Persicobacter psychrovividus: one gene and its partner. The protein of the gene in region 1 interacts with the protein of each later gene in a pairwise test. Links are inferred from orthologs where the notes say so. Each region holds a gene or a part of one and is shown on either strand. Other genes may lie near its edges.

Region 1 (5,933 bases):
AAAGTTTATTGTTTTTGGCTTTTGTGGCCAGTTCAACGATGGTTTTTTCGATGGTATCAAAAGACATCTCCTCGGCATTTCTGATCACGGGCACCACCAGGCCTTTAGGAGCAGAAACAGCAATGGAAATATCGCAGAATTCATTATACACCATCTCATCTCCGTCGATCTGTGCATTTACTGCAGGGAATTCTTGAAGGGCCAGGCAACAGGCTTTGGTGAAGAAAGACATGAAGCCGAGATTGACCTCATATTTCTTCTTGAAAGATTCTTTGTACTTTTTACGAAGATCCATGATCGGCTGCATGTTCACCTCATTGAAGGTGGTCAGCATCGCCGTTTCATTTTTCACCTGTACCAGTCGTTTGGCAATGGTTTTGCGCAAAGGCGTCATGCGCTTGCGTTCCTGCCCGCGGCCTTCGACTTTAAGACTTGGGGAAGGTGCTGATTTTTCCGCACTTTTCTGAGGTGCTTTAGGCGCTGTGGAGGCTTTGGCATTGAGGGCATCTTCTTTGGTGATGCGGCCATCCTTACCAGTTCCATTAACATTTTCAGCCTTAATTCCTTTTTCAGCCAATATTTTTGCAGCAGCAGGAGAGCTGTGACCAGAGGCGTAGCTGTCATTGTTCGCCGCTGGCATTGGGTTTGGTGTTTCGTCCTCTTTTGCTGCTGTCTGTGTCGAGGAAGCGGAGGAGCCTCCTGCGTTTTTAGTGATTTTACACAGTGGCGCACCGATGTTCAGGGTGTCGCCTTCCTCGGCAATGGTTTCAAGTACGCCTGTGGCTTCGGCAGTGAGTTCGAAAGTCGCTTTGTCGGATTCAATTTCGGCAATGACTTCATCCATCTCCACCTGATCGCCCGTGCTTTTCAGCCAGGAGGCAATCACCACCTCAGTGATGGATTCCCCAACGGTAGGAACGTTCATTTCAACAACTTCCCCTTCGCTACTATCGCTACTTTTGTGCTCCTGCTCATTACCGCCATTGTCGTTTTGGCTTTGTGCCTGACTGTCGGTATTTTCTTCTTTGCTGGTATCGGCAGATCCTTCGCCTGCGGCAGATTCGTCGATCTTACATACCAGACCACCGATTTCAAGGGTTTCCCCTTCTTCAGCGACAATGCTCAGCTTTCCGCCTGCTTCGGCGGTAAGTTCAAAAGTGGCTTTGTCGGATTCCATCTCGCAGATGACCTCGTCCATTTCTACCACATCACCGTCACTTTTCAACCATTGTGCAATGGTAACTTCACTGATTGATTCCCCAACATTAGGGACTGTTACTTCAAGGCTCATAATTTCTTATGTTGGAATGTTTTTGGAAAAGAGGCCTGACGCCCCTTTTTTTAGATTGATTATTTTAGGTCGAAAGTGGTTTCGACGATGATTGCTTGATTTTTCGCATGCAACTTGGCGTAACCTGTTGCTGGCGATGTGGAGGTGTTTCTCGAGATACAGCGGATGTTTCTGCTTTCAGGGAAGTTCTCACGGATAAACCACCAGGCACCCATGTTTTTCGGTTCTTCCTGAACCCATACCACTTCGGCTTTTTTGTATTTGTCGAGCAAGTCTTCCACTTGCTTTGTTGGGAATGGGTGAATTTGCTCCACCCTTACCAGTGCGACGTCCTCACGCTTGTCGTTGCGTTGTTTTTCCAGCAGGTCGTAATAAACTTTCCCAGAACAGAACACCACTCGCTTGGTTTTTCTTGGTCCTGCCTTAGGGTCGTCAATTATTTCCTGGAAGGAAGTTTTCTCCGTGAAATCACTGATGGGCGAAACCACCTCAGGGTGTCGCAACAATGATTTCGGTGACATATTCACTAATGGCTTTCTGAAATCCCAGGTAAGCTGGCGACGCATAGCATGGAAGAAGTTCGCTGGCGTGGTGATGTTGGTGATGATCCAGTTTTGGTTGGCAGAAATTTGCAGGAAGCGTTCCAGTCGTGCTGAAGAGTGCTCTGGCCCCTGACCTTCGTAACCGTGAGGCAACAGCATCACGAGGGCACTCATGGAGTTCCATTTTGTTTCTGACGAACAGATAAACTGATCAATCATTACCTGAGCACCATTGGCGAAATCGCCGAATTGTGCTTCCCAGATGGTTAATGCATTAGGGTTGGCAGTGGAGTAACCATACTCAAAACCGAGCACGGCATATTCTGAAAGCAATGAGTTGTAGTTGCTGAAATGCTCCTGCTTTTCGTCGATGTGGTTCAGCGAGTTGTATTTCTCGTTGGTTTCAGAATCGAACAATGCAGCATGGCGGTGCGAGAAGGTTCCACGAATAACGTCCTGACCTGTCAGGCGTACCTTTTTTCCTTCAATCAGCATTGAACCATAAGCCAGTAACTCGCCAGCGGCCCAGTTGAGTTTCTGCTCCTCGAAGAACATATTTTTACGCTCCTTGATCAGCTTTTCGATCTGGCGCAAAACCTTAAACCCTTCTGGTACGGTGGTGAGCGCGGTAGCCACCTGATTGATTTTCAGTTCATCAATCCCTGTAATTGGCGAGTAGTCAAAGTCCTCGCCCTTGGATTTCCGCAAAGCTTGCCATTGTCTTTCGAGCGGTTGCAGCTTATAAGGCAGCGGGCTTTGCTTCACCAGGTTGAGGCGATCCTGCAACAGCTGGCGGAACTGCTTGTCCATTTCCTGCGCTACTTTGGCATCCATTTCCCCGCGCTCCGAAAGGTATTTGGAGTAAACCTCTCTTGGGTTCGGGTGCTTGGCAATTTTTTTGTAAAGCTGTGGCTGGGTGAATTTCGGCTCATCCGACTCATTATGTCCATGGCGACGGTAGCAAACCATGTCGATATAAACATCGCGATTAAATTTCTGACGATACTCAATGGCAATCTCCATGGCATGTACCACCGCTTCAGGGTCATCGCCATTCACGTGCATAACGGGGCAATCCGTTACTTTAGCGATATCGGTACAGTAAATACTTGATCGCGCATCGTGGTAGTTGGTCGTGAAACCAATCTGGTTGTTGATCACAAAATGGATGGTACCACCAGTATTGAAACCGTGCAGTTTGGCCATTTGCGTGATTTCATACATGATGCCCTGCCCTGCAATGGCGGCATCACCATGAATGAGAACGGGAACAATTTTATGGTAATCGTTCTCGTAAAGGTAATCAATTTTTGCACGGGTATTTCCCTGCACTACAGGATTTACCGCCTCCAGGTGTGAAGGGTTTGGCGTCAGGTTCAGCTTTACTTTTTCGCCTGTTCGTGCAACAATATCAGAGGAATAGCCGAGGTGATATTTTACGTCACCGTCTCCCATGGTGGAATCTGAAGGGGTGTTTCCTTCAAATTCGTTGAATATTTGCTCATAGGTTTTACCCATGATATTGGCCAGTACGTTCAGTCGGCCACGGTGAGCCATACCGATAACAAACTCTTCCGCACCTAAAGCAGCACCATGGTGAATCATGGCGTCAAGTGCAGGAATGGTTGTTTCCCCTCCTTCAAGGGAGAAGCGTTTCTGCCCGATATATTTGGTGTGGAGGAAATTCTCGAACACGACCGCCTCATTGAGTTTACCAAGGATATGGCATTTTTGGTCGTAGTCAAAGGATTTGTGGATGGCGTAATCTTCCACTGTATCTTTAAACCACTGTTGAATTTCAGGCTCACGGATGTACATAAACTCAAACCCAATGTGGTGAGAGTAAATGGCTTTCAGTTTGTCGATAATCTGATTAAGCGTACCGTTTTCCAGTCCGATTTCCTTTCCAGCTTCAAAGGTCGTTTCACCGTCGGCATCTGTGAGTCCAAATTCTGTTGGATCCAGATACGCTTTCCAGTAGCGGCGTTCACGTACAGGGTTGGTTTTTGTTTTTAGGTGTGCACGGGTACGGAAGGCATAAATAAGGTTTCGGACGCAAATTTCTTTATATGCGTGAGAATCGGTATTGGTGTCCGCTCCTACTTTCTGCTGAAAGTCAGGGGAAGGGGTTTCTTCGTTTTGGTAATGCGAAGAAAACTCAAATCCTTCAAAAAATTTTTGCCAACTCTCATCCACAGATTGTGGGTTTTGTTGGTACTGAGCATACAGTTCGTCGATGTAGTCACCGTGTGCATTAGCGATGTAGGAGTATTTGTCCATCAGCCTGATTTCTATATGTTTCGGTCATGATTGTAAGACTGTTGTAACAGCCTCTAACCAAATTTAGCTTCATTATTTATCAATCAAAAACCGTGTAAACGGGTAGGCAATTTATGGATTCTGATTCAATGTGGCGGATTTACTCAAGGTTACATTTATAGCGCTTTTTTTTGATGGTATGTGATGTTTTTTAGCGTAAAAATGGCGTTTGGGCATCAAAAGATCGCATAATTATACAAAGGGGGCTTCTGTTGTTATGAATTTTGATGGCGATCGGTAAAGGGGATTTTTTTCTTTTTTGTGATGGCATCCTTAGCTGCGGTACGCCTTGTGTTGGTGGGTTTCTGCTTATCTTTCCAAAGATAATTTAGGGCAGGATGATATTATTTATGAATTTATTGACTTCAGATATTAAAAAAGCATAATTAAGGCTCTTGCAGGCGCTTTTTTTAAATAAAGGGTTTGTAAAAGAAAAAAGGAATACTACCTTTGCAAAGCAATTTTGAAAAGGGGGCTTTCGAGACCCTATTTTTTTCTGTGATTGCAAAACAATTTTGGCTTCGTAGCTCAACTGAATAGAGCACTTGATTACGGCTCAAGAGGTTCCAGGTTTGAATCCTGGCGAGGTCACAAACACTTATTGGCGGTGTATAAAAGCTAATGAACTGGCTTCGTAGCTCAACTGAATAGAGCACTTGATTACGGCTCAAGAGGTTCCAGGTTTGAATCCTGGCGAGGTCACAAACACTTATTAGCGGTGTATAAAAGCTAATGAACCGGCTTCGTAGCTCAACTGAATAGAGCACTTGATTACGGCTCAAGAGGTTCCAGGTTTGAATCCTGGCGAGGTCACAAACACTTATTGGCGGTGTATAAAAGCTAATGAACTGGCTTCGTAGCTCAACTGAATAGAGCACTTGATTACGGCTCAAGAGGTTCCAGGTTTGAATCCTGGCGAGGTCACAAACACTTATTAGCGGTGTATAAAAGCTAATGAACCGGCTTCGTAGCTCAACTGAATAGAGCACTTGATTACGGCTCAAGAGGTTCCAGGTTTGAATCCTGGCGAGGTCACAAACACTTATTAGCGGTGTATAAAAGCTAATGAACCGGCTTCGTAGCTCAACTGAATAGAGCACTTGATTACGGCTCAAGAGGTTCCAGGTTTGAATCCTGGCGAGGTCACAAACACTTATTGGCGGTGTATAAAAGCTAATGAATCGGCTTCGTAGCTCAACTGAATAGAGCACTTGATTACGGCTCAAGAGGTTCCAGGTTTGAATCCTGGCGAGGTCACAAAACTCCTGAAGATGATTCAGGAGTTTTTTTATGCCTCATTTTTTTTATGCAGGGATTTTCAAAATATTGGCGGAAGTAGCCTGTTGTGAATGCCCACTAAATAGACTGAGCCTAAATCAGGTCTTTTAACTGAAATTTGACTTTGGTTCGATGGCCGTCTCTGCGGTACACAATTTTGACTTTCTGCCGTTTTCGCATAGATTTGAATAGCGTGGAGATGTTGCCCATGTTGGCTTCCACGGCTTTAAAATGATTGACCCGCAGCAGTTGGTCGCCCGCCATTAGCCCTGCCTTTTCGGCCGGGGAATTAGTAATGACTTTCTGAATAATGATTTTTGGCTCGTGCTCGTCAATCAGCTGAAGGACGATCCCACTCCTGTTATGCCTGAAGGGATTTTTATGGTATTTGCCTGTTTTCAGATAAACCATTGCTCCAGCGTAATCCAGCCATACCTTATAGCGCTTCAGCACCTCCCCGCCTATCGTGCCGTTTCTGCTGAGTACAAAAGTGCTGTCTTCAA
Region 2 (4,964 bases), 720 kb from region 1 along the record:
TTCCAAACACAGGCACGGCTGCCAATGCGCTTTTCAGGAGTTTTGAAGCCCCTTATCAACAGGTGAGCTATCCGTATTTCCCTGTGGCCTATACGGTGGCTACTGAAGGCCGCACGAGTCCTTCCCTACTTGTAGGATCGAACTATAATGAAAACGATAACTTCGGCGTAGACTTTAAAAACACCCTTTGGAAATTAGACCTTGTCGATGGGGAATATCAACTTAAAACCAACAATTATCTGCAAGGGGAAATGATCGACGTTGGGGCATATGCCTCAGCGATTACCATTGATTTAAATGACGATCAAAAAAATGACCTGCTCGTTGCTGGGCAAGGAAAAATGGTGGACGGTAAAAGTTATTTTGACCTTCAGTATTTTGAAAATAATGGCAACAATCAGCAGGCATCGCTTACCCAAAAACCGACAACAATGCTGAATACCGATCAGCTTGATGGTGCCTTTCCAAAGTTGCAATCTTTTGACCTCAACCAAGACGGAAAAGCTGACATTCTTTTAAGCATGGCCAATCCAGATTTACGGTTCAGAACCCTGTATGTCGCCCTGGCTACCGAAAATGGTTTTACCGCATTTCAGCCCATGAGCAATAACCTGAGCAGCTTTACGCAGCTTCGGTTTCACGACCAAATTCATTTTTTCAGCAAAGAAGGAAAAACTTTTGCTATTATGGCCAGAAAAGAAGGTCGACTGGAACTGTGGGCGCCTGAAATTTCCGATTACCGCATCGACTTTTCACTGATCACGGATCGCTATCTATCCATCGAAGATAATTACACACAGGCCAACCCTTCGGTGTTTTATGTCAATGATCCACAAGGTGACTACCTGCTCAAAACAGACTTTTCACAACAGCTGACGGTCATTACTGATTTGGATACTGAGCCGACTTTTACCACCAACACCTGGCAACTAACCGACTCAGATACTCCAAAAAGTTTCAGATTAGGAGATGAAAACCATATCAATATTGGTTTTTTCACCCCCAACTCCCCACATGTACTTGTCGGACAAAAAAGTGGTGGCATTTTATTACTTGAAAATGCGGAACCTTCTTCCAACGTCTCGTGGTCTACGGCTGCTTATCCCAACCCCCTGAAGGCGGGCCAACAATTAACTGTAAAAAGTTCGCTGAATTCCGAAGTGGCCATATTCAACATGCTCGGGCAGCGTATAGGAGTAGCAACTAAGTTACAGGCCAACGAAAGTCAAAAAATACCTTTCCCCAGAAAACAGGGAATCTTGCTTCTGCAGTTTAAATCCAGTCAAGGAATTCGGACCCAAAAAATCGTTATTGAATAATGAAAAACGAAATGCTCATCCATTTTCACTGTTGGGAATCCCCTCCTGTGGGTTTTCAGCCCCACCCGTACTTATCCAGTTCCCTGATAGAAAACAGCGACTTATTGCAGTGGGACAATTATGCCACCCATGCCATCAGCCCACTAATTTCAGGAACTGCAAACCTCAGGGTGATCTTTACAGGTAAAGGGCGTTCGGGCAAAGCACTCATGGAGTTCCTCAATCACCTCCAAAAACATCCGCCTGTTAGTATCAGCCTAAATACTGAAAACCCCTGGTTAGCACGTTTTGTCGGCATGATTCCCCTAAAGAGTCATTCTTAGGTATGAAATCTTCGGCTAAAACAGTTCAAAACCTTTAAAATCGGGCAATATGTCCTAAATTTGTAAATTCCATTTCAGGAAGACAGATCTTAAAGTAGAAATACATGCTTGCAATAAATAATCTTACCTATTACATCAGTGGTCGCCCGATCTATTTTGAGGCTTCATTACATATCAAACCAAAAAATAAAATCGCCCTGATTGGTGCCAACGGCGCAGGAAAATCGACCCTTTTGCGCATCATTGCTGGAGAATACACCCCCGATGAAGGTGATATTACCAAAAGCAAAGAAACTACTTTAGGCTACCTGAATCAGGATTTGTTATCCTTTCAGTCTGATGACAGTATTTTGAATATCGCCATGAGTGCTTTTGAGGAGGCGCTCAAATTACAGGCAGATATGGAAGCGCTGATTCAGAAGATGGAAACCGACTATAAGGAAGAGATGGTCGAGCAACTCGCAAGCATGCAGGAGCGCTTCGAAACGCTTGGGGGTTACAGCCTGAAATCTAAAGCGGAGGAAATTCTTGAAGGGATTGGCTTCAAAACTTTTGAACTGACCAAGCCATTGAGTCAGTTTTCGGGGGGATGGCGTATGCGGGTAATGCTGGCCAAATTACTCCTGGAAAAACCTTCCCTACTGATGCTCGATGAGCCTACCAACCACCTGGATTTACCTTCCATTCAATGGGTGGAAAATTACCTTAAATCCTATGATGGCGCGGTGATTGTCGTTTCTCACGATCAGCAATTCCTTAATAACTGCACCGATATTACGGTGGAAGTTTCCCAAGGAAAGCTGAACCTCTATCCTGGTAATTATGATTTCTATAAAAAGGAAAAGGTTGCCCGAACGGAGATTCAACGTAATGCTTATGAAAATCAGCAACAAAAAATAAAAGAAACGGAACGGTTCATTGAACGATTCCGCTCCAAAGCAACCAAAGCTCGACAGGTACAATCAAGGGTAAAAGAACTTGAGCGTATGGAAATGGTCGATGAGGTGCAGGAAGAAAAGGCCAAAGTGAATATGCGCTTTACCTTCAACCAACCTTCAGGTCGTTTTGTAGCGACTTTCGATAAGGTGGACAAGGCCTATTCTCCTGAGTTGGAGATTCTGAAGGCGGCTTCGGGAACCGTTGAAAAAGGGGACAAAATTGCTTTGGTGGGTGCCAATGGCAAAGGAAAATCGACCCTGTTGCGTATTTTAATGGGCACTGAACCAATTCAACAGGGAGCCGCAAGCCTTGGGCACAACACCATACCGTCATTCTTTGCTCAGCACCAATTGGAGTCGTTGACCCTGGAAAACGACCTGATTGAAGAGCTCAAGCAAACGGGAACTTCCTTAACAGAAACGGAACTCAGAAGTCTGCTCGGTGCTTTCCTTTTTAATGGTGATGATGTTTTCAAAAATATTAAAGTCCTCTCTGGGGGAGAAAAATCACGGGTTGCGCTGGCGAAAGTACTGATTTCTGAAGCCAACTTTCTTTTGCTCGATGAGCCTACCAACCACCTCGACATTCAGTCGGTGAATGTACTGGCACAGGCACTTCAGAATTATGAAGGCTCGTTGTTGCTTGTATCTCACGACAGGAACTTCATCGAACAGGTTGCCAACAAGATTTGGTACATCGAAGAAGGACAGATTAAAGAATATCCTGGTACCCTTGCCGAATACAACCATTGGGTAGAAAAACAGCAGGCCGAACAAACGGATAATGCTTCCTTGTCCACTGAAGCGGTTCAGGAAACGGTGGTGAGTAAAAAACAGGAGTACTCCCAATCGGAGCGCAAGAATATTCAGCGAGAATTACGCAAAGCACAAAAAGAACTCGAAAAGGTGGAGCAGAAATGCATGAACCTGGAGGAGAAAAAAGAAGAAATAGAAATGCAATTGGGCGATCCCGCTTTATATAATGATGCCCAAAAAGTGGTGGAAGTTACTCAGGCACTGGAAACGGTGAAAGCGGATTTGAACAAAGCCAACGAGCTATGGGAACAGTATGCCACGGCCGTATCAGACCTCGAGGAAAAACTCTAAAAGAACTTCCTGACCACACAAAAGCCCAATGATCGCTCCTTGCCTTCATTGGGCTTTTTTCTTTTGACCAAAGCTTACTATATTCAAAGATTACAAGTTTAATTCAACAACATGTTACGCCCAATTCCCTTTATTTTAGGTCTTGCGCTGATGGTCTTTACAACTTCCGTCAGTTTCGCCAAAAAGACCAAGATGCTCTACCGAGATCACATTTATCAAAGCAATATTAAAGCGGTAAAGCTATTTCCCAAAACTACTGACCCCGTTCAGATGATGATCGCCCCTGTGGTGCCTCTTAACGGCCAACAGCTGATTTTAGAATTTGACGACCTTGCCGAAGATTATCAGGAATATCGCGCAAAGCTTATTCACTGTAATTACGATTGGAAGCCCTCGAATTTGGCCAATATGGAGTACCTCGATAATTATAATGAGTTCAACATTAATGATTATGAGTTCTCGGAAAATACGCGTGTGGATTTCGTGAAATATCAGCTTCAAATCCCGAGGGTGAAAATGTCAGGAAATTACGTTGTGGTGGTTTATAAAGAAAGTGACCCTGAGGATTTGATTCTGACGGCCCGATTTGTGGTTTACAGAAACATTGCAGGCATCGATGCCAAACTGAGCCGATCAGATTTAGTGATGGATCGCGACATTAAACAGCAGATCAATTTCCAGATAAATTATGGTTCTTACACGATAAGCAATGCATTCACGGACCTGAAAGTGGTATTAAGACAAAACCACCGATGGGACAATGCCATTTTCAACCTCAAGCCCACCAATGTTAGGCATGACCTCGGGCAGGTGGAATACAATTTCTTTAATGGTGAAAATAATTTTCTTGGTGGTAACGAATACCGATTTATCGACTTGAGATCTGTTTCTTACACTGGGCGTAATGTCGCCAAAATTCGTCGAGATGATTATATGAATTATGCCTGGTTAAATACCGACAGGAGTCGTCAGGGGGAGCCTTATGTGGGCTATAAAGACCAAAACGGCCAGTTCTTCTTGGAGAATGTCGGCTTGGAGCAAGACCTTGCAGGAAGTGACTATATGAAAACAACCTTCTCGCTGGAAGCACCCAATTTTGATCAGGGGAAGATCTTTGTCATCGGGGCATTTAGCAACTGGGAATTGCAACCCGAACTAAGAATGAAGAAAGATCCGCAATCGGGAATCTATACTTGTACAACTTTACTGAAACAGGGTTTTTACAACTATCAGTATGTTGTATTAGGCGGTGGTCATCAATGGTGGGATGTTGAAGG

What was found. Proteins that work in one complex are often made in the same cells at the same time.
Region 2: the proteins of AABK40_RS00550 (region 1) and AABK40_RS03775 interact in binary tests that used the Escherichia coli proteins (3 or more experiments, as listed by UniProt). The link is inferred for Persicobacter psychrovividus from one-to-one orthologs.

What each region holds. Positions count from the first base shown.
Region 1 is NZ_AP025292.1:136,706-142,638, forward strand. Bases 1,151-4,511 are described here. They hold AABK40_RS00550 (2-oxoglutarate dehydrogenase E1 component), read right to left. Parts: upstream 4,114-4,511; coding sequence 1,351-4,113; downstream 1,151-1,350. Other genes in these bases: odhB (2-oxoglutarate dehydrogenase complex dihydrolipoyllysine-residue succinyltransferase), read right to left, coding at 1,151-1,291. In the rest of the region: more of odhB, read right to left, coding at 1-1,150; AABK40_RS00590 (aspartyl protease family protein), read right to left, coding at 5,524-5,933. UniProt on the Escherichia coli protein: E1 component of the 2-oxoglutarate dehydrogenase (OGDH) complex which catalyzes the decarboxylation of 2-oxoglutarate, the first step in the conversion of 2-oxoglutarate to succinyl-CoA and CO(2).
Region 2 is NZ_AP025292.1:852,736-857,699, reverse strand. What follows is about bases 1,300-4,216. They hold AABK40_RS03775 (ABC-F family ATP-binding cassette domain-containing protein), read left to right. Parts: upstream 1,300-1,746; coding sequence 1,747-3,687; downstream 3,688-4,216. Other genes in these bases: AABK40_RS03770 (type IX secretion system plug protein), read left to right, coding at 3,799-4,216; AABK40_RS03780 (hypothetical protein), read left to right, coding at 1,319-1,642; AABK40_RS03785 (T9SS type A sorting domain-containing protein), read left to right, coding at 1,300-1,319. In the rest of the region: more of AABK40_RS03785, read left to right, coding at 1-1,299; more of AABK40_RS03770, read left to right, coding at 4,217-4,964. UniProt on the Escherichia coli protein: Genetic data indicate it may be involved in ribosome assembly or function.